2 regions of the Oceanobacillus sp. M60 genome follow, and region 2 is predicted to be linked to the other one. Evidence: riboswitches for the same ligand, from Rfam matches in the RefSeq annotation. Region 2 holds a riboswitch; the other holds the start of a gene.

Region 1 (4,429 bases), on a different contig from region 2:
CTGGATTTATTTTTTCCGTATAACTAAACAGTTTGTTTTTTTGATCTGTATGAACGGACTGTATAGCAGCTTCCAATTCAGCAGTAAACTGTTTTTCTTTTACTTCGATCATGTTGATAAACCTCCGTAATAGGTACGTGTTCAAGAATCACAAAAGAGATAACCTCTTTTTTATTATACTTCTTGAACATCCTTTCATAAGTTGGACAGGTATTTTTTATCCTCTCCTATTTTATGCCCTTTTCGTTACTTTCTCAAGAAAAGCCTACTAATTCGTTTAAATCTGCTATACTTTTCTCATTTTCCATCCATAACTGTCTGTTCCTCCCGCAAAATAGGTTTGACACGTCTCTGTCCCTTATCTAAAATAAATACGATATTGTTTTTTAGGAGGAAGCAGGTAATGACGACGAAAGATTCGGCTGATATAAAAGAATTACTGAATGAACGGGAAGGATTTCATAAATGGTGGCGGTTAATCCGGCCGCATACACTGACAGCATCCTTTGTCCCTGTTTTTGTCGGGACAATGATTGCTTTTAATGAAGGTACCATTGATTGGCTGCTGTTTTTTGCGATGATGGTTGCCTCTTTACTGATTCAGGCAGCTACCAATATGTTTAATGAATACTACGATTTTGTACGCGGATTAGATAACGATCAATCGGTCGGAATCAGCGGTTCAATTGTCCGGGACGGGATGCACCCAAAGCGGATTCGTAACATTGCTTTACTTTTTTATGCTATATCCGTTGGAATTGGTGTATACATATGTATCGCATCGAGCTGGTGGATTGCAATTATTGGTTTATTTTGCATGGCAATCGGTTATTTATATACTGGAGGTCCTATTCCGATTTCCTACACACCTTTTGGAGAATTATTCTCTGGTGTGCTGATGGGATCCGTTATTATTGGGATCACCTATTATATTCAAACGGCTTCCGTGACGACGGAAATGATCTGGATCTCCCTTCCAATTACTATATTTATCGGCTGTATTAACTTTGCCAACAATATCCGGGATCGTGATGGAGATGAGAGAGGCGGAAGAAAAACCATTGCCGTTCTTCTTGGCAGACCAAAATCAATCAAGCTGCTTGCTTTGCTGTTTATTGTTTCATTTTCAATCACTATTATTCTTATACTGACAGGCGCTCTGCCCTTATGGTCTTTCCTTACTTTACTGAGTATTCCACCGGCAGCCAGTGTCATCATCCAATTTAAGGGGAAGACAAAAGCAATTGAAATGATGCCGGCAATGGCAAAAACAGCGAAAACAAATACAATTTACGGGATGCTGTTAGGTCTCTCTTTGTTAATTTCCGGATTGTTCTAAAACGAAACTTCACGCAGTAGGGGTTTTTACGGACAGTTCTCTGTGAGAAAAGTGCTTGTTCAAAAAGTCCGATAGAAATTTGATATGTCATGTTGATTGGGCTTTTTGAACATCGTTTATAAGCATTTGTGGATAAATCATTTAGAAAGGATGGTAATCATGCAAGCGGAACATTTAACTAAAGAAGATATCACTTATTTTAAAAAAAGGCTTTTAGACATGAAAGAGGAAGCGGAAGCCCATATAGAAACAGATAATAATCAAGATGATGAACTTGCTTCCGTCAATAATCATCCGGCAGATTTAGGAACAGAGCAGTTTGAACAGCAGCGGGAGGCCGGGTTCAATCTAATGCGAAAAGAAGAGATTACAGAAATTGACGATGCGTTACAAAGAATAGAAGATGGCACATACGGAATCAGTGAAAAATCCGGAAAACCCATCCCTAAAGAAAGACTTGAGGTATTGCCTACTGCAAGCATTCTTGTGGAAGAAGCTTCCGACACAGAATAATTATCTGGGACTAAAAACAGAATAACAAAAAAGCAGAGACTTATTTTATCCAAGTCTCTGCTTTTTTTTGCATGTAACCTTCAGCGGAAAGTTTCTTTACAGCTCCCGGCTGAAGGAATTTCACTTTATATAAATCTGGTCCGCTGCTGCTGAATCCAGCTTTGCATTCTATTAAATAACGGGATAAACAAAATCGCGATAATAATTCCTTTAATAAAATTGAACGGAAGCACCCCGCCGATAACGGTAACCCACTTCACTTGCTCAGACATTTCCCAGCCCATAAACCAGCCGTACGCCGGTAAAATGAAGTAATAGTTGAGTACGCTCATGCCAACCGCCATGATAACGGTACCCGCTGCAAGCCCTGTAATAAGACCTTTTAAGCCTTTGACCCGATGATAAATGAGTGATACTGGCAATACAATCATAACCCCTGCCACAAAATTAGATAACACGCCAATCGGCTCTCCAGAACCAGATACAGCCAGATATAACAAGTTTTTAAATCCTACGACAAGCACTCCGGCCAACGGTGAGAATATCAACGATGCGATTAACGCTGGAACATCACTGAAATCGACCTTTAAATATGGTGTTGGTAAAAATGGCAACGGAAAATTGATAAAAAATAACACGAGTGAAATAGTACTTAATAATGCGATAATAATTAACTTTAACAGCTGATTTTTCTTCTTTTTTTGCATCAGTCTGCCTCCTCCATCATTTTTCCGATTCCAACTCGTGATGAAGGTTCGATGCTATTCTTTATTCTGTGTATAACCCAGAAAAGCGGTATCTCTTTACTAAACATTATCATGCCTATCCCGCTAAAAAAACCCTAAAGCTTTTGAGGCTTTAGGGTTCTGTGTCATCGCTAAATAAATACGCAAAAACATACACGTATAGTGAATAAAATAAGCTCGACATCTTCTCCCATCCAGACTATCACTGTCGGTTCTGGAATTTCACCAGATCAACTGTAACGTTATACAGTTCGCGGACTATTTCCGCCGGTCGGGAATTACACCCTGCCCCGAAGATTGGAATCGAATATTTAATTTAGGTATAGTATACCATATAAAACGCATTTGACAAGAGAAAAATTTTTAATTCAATATATCTTCACATTATCCATTTTTCTCATCATATAATGGGTTTAAATTTTCTTTTCCTGTCATATTTTCAAGCATCGTTACTAATAATTCAATTTCCATTTCCATATCTTTTTTACTTACTGTTTCTACAGGTGAATGCATATACCTGAGCGGCAAGGACACCAGCGCTACTGGCACACCTTTGCCTGTATAGCGCATTTTATCTGCATCTGTACTTGTCGCCTTAGGCGTTAACTCATATTGTAAAGGTATGTCTTTTTCCTTCGCTGCTTTTTTCAGCCACTGATTGATTTTACGGTGAATTGGAGCGCCTTTAGCTAAAACCGGACCGCCTTCTAACTCAACTTCCACTTGCTTTTTCGTATTCACATTAGGGTGGTCCGTTGCAAAGGTTACATCCATAGCGATGGCAAAATCCGGCTCTATACCAGCAGCGGCAAAATACGCCCCTCCCATATTTGTTTCTTCATTGACCGTACTTGCGCCATAAACACCAATGGACAAACCTTTTTCAGAGAGCCTGCGAATTACCTCCGCAACCATAAAAGCTCCGGTACGATTATCCAATCCTCTCGCTGAAATATAACGGTCCTGTAATATTTCCGGCTCCGTTTTGAACACACAGAGATCGCCAACCTGCACCTTCCTGAGCGCTTCTCCCTTTGATTGGAAGCCGCAATCAATGTATAAGTCCTGTACATCAAAATCACCCTTTATTCCGCCGAGATGCTGCGCATTTACCCCAACAACACCTGTAAAGGTTTCCTGATAGCCCAGCACCGTTACCCGCATCCCTACAGCTGCTTTTGGATTGACGCCACCCATTTTTTCAAAAAATAAAAAGCCTCGCTCATCGATGCGTTGAATCATTAAGCCAATTTCATCACAATGACCTGCTAAAAGTACTTTAAATGGAGCAGCCGGATTCAATACTGCAATTGCATTGCCGACATGATCTGTTCTGATTTCATCCGCAAACTCCTTAACATAGTGGATCCATTTCTTTTGAATTTCCATTTCCATACTTGATGGAGACGGGGTATGAAGTAAATCCATTAAAAAATCATATTGTTTATCTGCCATTTTATAGCCTCCTATCACCTATTCTTCCATCTAAAGTGATTTACCATTCACGCTTCATTTGAAGGAGGAAGATTTACAGAACCTCTCCATAATAAGTAACAACTGTTTACCAAATTTACAGAAGAAGGTACACTTACTATATCAAATAATTGAAATGAGGGATATAGATGTCATTAAACGAATGGTATGACAAAGGACTTGATCCAGATGAATACATTGAAGCAATGGAAGTAAATAAAGAGGATTTATTATACATCTATGATAATTTTTCATTACCAGCTGATGAAGCCTTTTTTGAAGAAGTTAAAAATAAGAACTTAAGAGCCATTATTCTTACAGAAGATTGGTGTGGCGACGCGATGTTAAATATGCCGAT
Region 2 (4,429 bases):
CCCCGCAATCACAGCGATGGGAACCGAAAATATCTCCGGTTAAGCACTCTGAATGCACTCTGACTAAGATCGGCTCCTCAGTGTCCTTGATTTCTCCCATCGATAAGACGAGCTGATCTTTGCCTTCTTTGTCCTGATAAAGGGACAAGTCAAAGTCTCCATGCTTGGTCGGAAGCTTCACTTTAGCATTTGCCTGGATATTGGAATAAGCCAAATAAGTTGCAAGCTCTTCGATGGTTACCAGCGGCATACCCCACTCTGCCGCAAGCTGTTTTAAATCCTGCAGCCGGGCCATCTCTCCGTCTTCCTTTAAAATCTCGCAAATATAGGCTGCTTCGCTGTCTCCTGCCAGTTTTGCTAAATCGACCGCAGCCTCTGTATGTCCCCTGCGTTCCAGTACTCCGCCGTTCTTTGCTATTAACGGAAAAATATGACCTGGTCTGTTGAAATCAGCCGCTTGGCTACTTCTATTTGCCAATTCCTGAATTGTCTTTGCCCGTTCAAATGCAGATATCCCTGTGGTTGTTTCTTTATGGTCCACGCTGATAGTAAATGCTGTTTGATACTCGTCTGTATTTTCACTGGTCATTTCCCATAAATTTAAGTTCTTGGCAATGTTTTCGGAAACTGGCGCACAAATCAATCCCCGGGCATGCTTTGTCATAAAATTGATTGTTTCCGCAGTTGCTTTGCTGGAAAGCCCAACTAAATCACCCTCTGATTCCCGCTCCTCATCATCCGCAACAATAATCAGCCGTCCTTGTTTCAATGCAGTAACTGCAGCTTCGATATGGTTTATCATCTTTATTTCCCCTCTATTCTCCAGCGTATTTACTTAACATTTGATTCTTTCCTGTGCCTATCATGGCTTTGATATATTTTCCGAGTATGTCCGTCTCTACATTCACGAATTCACCTTGTTTTAACTGTCCCAGATTGGTGTGATTCATTGAATAAGGAATGAGTGAAATACTAAATGATCCTGGTGTGACAGCTGACACGGTCAAGCTTGTCCCATTAACCGCAACCGAACCTTGGGCCACGATTTCTCCTTGTATTTCCGGTGGATAATAGAACGTGAGAACAATGGAATTCTCCTTTTTTACTTTTTTAATCAATCGTGTGGTGATATCTGCATGACCTGAAACAATATGCCCCTCTAAGCGTCCATTCGCAGGCATCGCCCGTTCCAGATTCACCGCCGCATGTACATGCACATCAGAGAATGTTGTTTTATGAAATGTTTCCGGCATAATGTCTACGGTAAAATCTGAATCGGTCACTTCGATGGCAGTTAAGCACACTCCATTGATTGCCATACTGTCTCCAATTTGATAATCCTGTAGAAGTTCGCTGGAGGCCGTGCATGTCAATTCAATATGCCGGCTTGCTTTTCTGATTTTCTTGACTGTCCCTACTTCCTGAATCAACCCTGTAAACATCCTTCTTCCCCCTCCTGCTTACGATTCGTATATCTTCACCAACGGCTTCCACACTCTGTAAAGCTAAAGGCATTACTGACGAAACCTTTCTATCACTGTAAAAAGCGGGCACTCCATTGCCGCCAATCAGCTTAGGCGAGATGTACGTAATCACTTCTTCAAATTTATTTTCTGCCAGGAATGCATCATGAATTTTGCTTCCGCCTTCCACATAAACCGATTGAATCCCCTCTTTCTGCAGGTAATCAACTACTTTTGGGATGGTCCAGTACTGGTCTGGTATTAACCGGACATGCTCCGGCGTATTCGCGATGGAATCGTTTTTTGTAAACACCCAGACTGGAACAGCTTCTTGATAAATCTGGTACTTTTCAAAATCCAGTGCTTGTCCTCTCCGGTCTAAAATAATGCGAACTGGCGGAAAATCAGTGATTACATTTGGTAATAGCTTGGGATCATCCGCTAAAATGGTTCGGCTCCCTGTCAAAATAGCCTGGTAATATTGCCGCTCTTCACGTACTTTTTTATAGGTTTCCTCTCCAGTGAGATACGTCCGCTGAGACGGATCAATAGAGAGCTTCCCATCCAGGCTGACAGCTTGCTTTAATACAATATACGGCCGCTTTCTCCTATGAAAATAGTTATAATGCTTGTTTAACGCTTCCGCCTTTTCCTGCAATATACCGGAAACGACTTGTATCCCTTGTGATTCTAAATAAGCTTTTCCTTTGCCTGCTACCACAGGGTTGGGGTCAAGCTGTGCAATCACAACCTTGGAAATACCGCTGTCTATAATCATTTGGGTACAAGGGGGCTGTTTTCCGGTATGATTACAGGGCTCCAGCGTCACATATATCGTTGCATCAATCATCTCTTCGGGCGATTCACATTGGTCGACAGCCATTTTTTCTGCATGCTTGTCACCGTATTTCGAATGATAGCCGGTCGCTAAAATGACACCGTCTTTCACGATTACTGCACCGACTAATGGATTAGTATATGTCTTTCCTCTTCCTAAACCAGCAAGCTCTATGGCTTGCTCCATGTACCGTTCGTCCATGCGTTCCCTCCTTTCTTAAACACGAAAAAGCCCCGTGAAAAAATCACGGGGCGTCCTTAAATAAACTATATCCAATACACCTGAACAGTTTTTATGTACGCAAAAAAGAGTACACTACACCCATTCATGTGTTGACTTACTTTTCTTCTCCCATCCAGACTATTACTGTCGGCTCTAGAATCTCACTAGATCCACCGCTAAACGCGGGTCACGGACTTCAAACTCGATATGTTTGTCACCGCCGGTCGGGAATTACACCCTGCCCCGAAGAATAATATTAAATTTTGTTATTAGCTTTTGTTACCTTTAATGCTCTCACATAGCTTGTTATATGGCTTATCACTATATTAATTAAATTTCCAATATCCTGTTATATCCTTAAAAACCTACCAAAATCCTACCAAGAATCTTAATTCAAATTCTGACATGTTAAAAATGATAATATCAGTTAAAAGTGTAAAATGCAAGACATTATTTTTATCACGAGTTAATGTTCATTGAAAACAAAGACGATTCTTTATTATTGTTTATTTCACTCTTTAAATTTCCAAAAAATAATTAATAAACCATCCTAATTCACCACCTATAATAAGCCCTCACACCGGTTACCCTCCCCATATAAGCCCTATCCCGCCTAAGAACACGGCACACCAAAAGTAAAATTAAAAAGCAATATAATACGAGATAAAGCAGTCATTTCAAGTTCTATTCCAGAGATACTTATGTAACATTGACGTACGCTAAAGAGAATATGACATGTTTTTCATAGTATTATGACGGGTATAGTGAAGTTCAATATTTTTTATTTCATTTCTACTTGGAAATCCTCTTAAAATTTTATGAAAAGGAGTTTATCTATGTCCTTACAAATTGTCGGTTTTGCTGTTATTATACTAGCCGCTCTGCTCGTAATCGGGAAGCTTATCCGATTGAAAATCCCCATCCTTCAAAAACTCTTCTTACCTACGTCTTTGATAGGTGGTTTCTTAGCACTCTTATTGGGGCCGGAAGTATTAGGCCGGCTAACTACAGATGGTTTTCTTGATGCTGGCTTCTTTACTGAAGATATGGTAGAAGTTTGGGCGGGTTTACCTGAGCTATTGATTAATATTGTTTTTGCATGTTTATTTATTGGATTTATCTTACCAAAGCCAAGAAAGATGTGGAGGGTTGGCGGACCGCAAATAGCCTTAGGCTACACAATATCCTGGGCTCAATACGTAGTAGGTATATTACTAACGCTTACCGTATTAACCCCCTTTTTTGGACTTAGTCCTGCAGCAGGAGCACTGATTGAAATTAGCTTTGTTGGCGGCCATGGCACTGCTGCCGGCTTACAAAGTACATTTGAAGAACTCGGATTCTCTGAAGGTTATGACCTTGCTATTGGTTTAGCAACGGTAGGAATACTGTCCGGCGTAGTAATTGGTATGATTATGGTGAATTGGGCTGCACGAAAAGGGAAATCGCAGACGTTACGTCATCCCGATGAAATTTCTTTTGAACAACGAACGGGCATTATCAATAAAGAACACCGTAAATCGGCAGGTACGAAAACTACCTCTCCGCTATCAATTGAACCATTTGCATTTCACTTAGGTCTAATTGGTATTTCTATATTCATTGGTTATGTACTATTAGAAGCGTTTGTTTGGTTAGAAGATGCAACGTATGGAAGCGCACTGGATATTTATTTATTTGAATATGTTCCTTTGTTTCCATTTGCAATGATTGGCGGGATAATTGTCCAAATCTTTCTATCCCGCTTTGATTATCATGAACTAGTTGATCGGGATACGATTAACACAATACAAGGAGTAGCACTGGATTTTCTAATCATTAGTGCCATGGCTTCACTAAGCTTGCAAGTAATTGGAGCTAATATCATTCCATTTATTTTACTTTCCATTGTCGGTATAGCTCTTAA

Evidence for each region. A riboswitch is a leader RNA that binds a small molecule or an ion and turns the genes downstream of it on or off. The one in region 2 is predicted to bind FMN.
Region 1: it holds a riboswitch for FMN, as region 2 does, so the genes downstream of both, ACW0TQ_RS13270 (ECF transporter S component) here and ribD (bifunctional diaminohydroxyphosphoribosylaminopyrimidine deaminase/5-amino-6-(5-phosphoribosylamino)uracil reductase RibD) in region 2, are expected to answer to the same signal.

What each region holds. Positions count from the first base shown of each region.
Region 1 is NZ_JBSSNH010000005.1:22,264-26,692, forward strand. Features, by position in the region: gene ACW0TQ_RS13255 (isochorismate synthase) at 1-112, opposite strand, end outside; gene ACW0TQ_RS13260 (1,4-dihydroxy-2-naphthoate polyprenyltransferase) at 404-1,339, shown strand; gene ACW0TQ_RS13265 (TraR/DksA C4-type zinc finger protein) at 1,499-1,852, shown strand; gene ACW0TQ_RS13270 (ECF transporter S component) at 1,978-2,559, opposite strand; FMN riboswitch at 2,777-2,900, opposite strand; gene ACW0TQ_RS13275 (M20/M25/M40 family metallo-hydrolase) at 2,983-4,053, opposite strand; gene ACW0TQ_RS13280 (thioredoxin family protein) at 4,221-4,429, shown strand, end outside.
Region 2 is NZ_JBSSNH010000001.1:749,957-754,385, forward strand. Features, by position in the region: gene ACW0TQ_RS03655 (bifunctional 3,4-dihydroxy-2-butanone-4-phosphate synthase/GTP cyclohydrolase II) at 1-802, opposite strand, end outside; gene ACW0TQ_RS03660 (riboflavin synthase) at 816-1,442, opposite strand; gene ribD (bifunctional diaminohydroxyphosphoribosylaminopyrimidine deaminase/5-amino-6-(5-phosphoribosylamino)uracil reductase RibD) at 1,375-2,502, opposite strand; FMN riboswitch at 2,641-2,778, opposite strand; gene ACW0TQ_RS03670 (sodium/glutamate symporter) at 3,360-4,429, shown strand, end outside.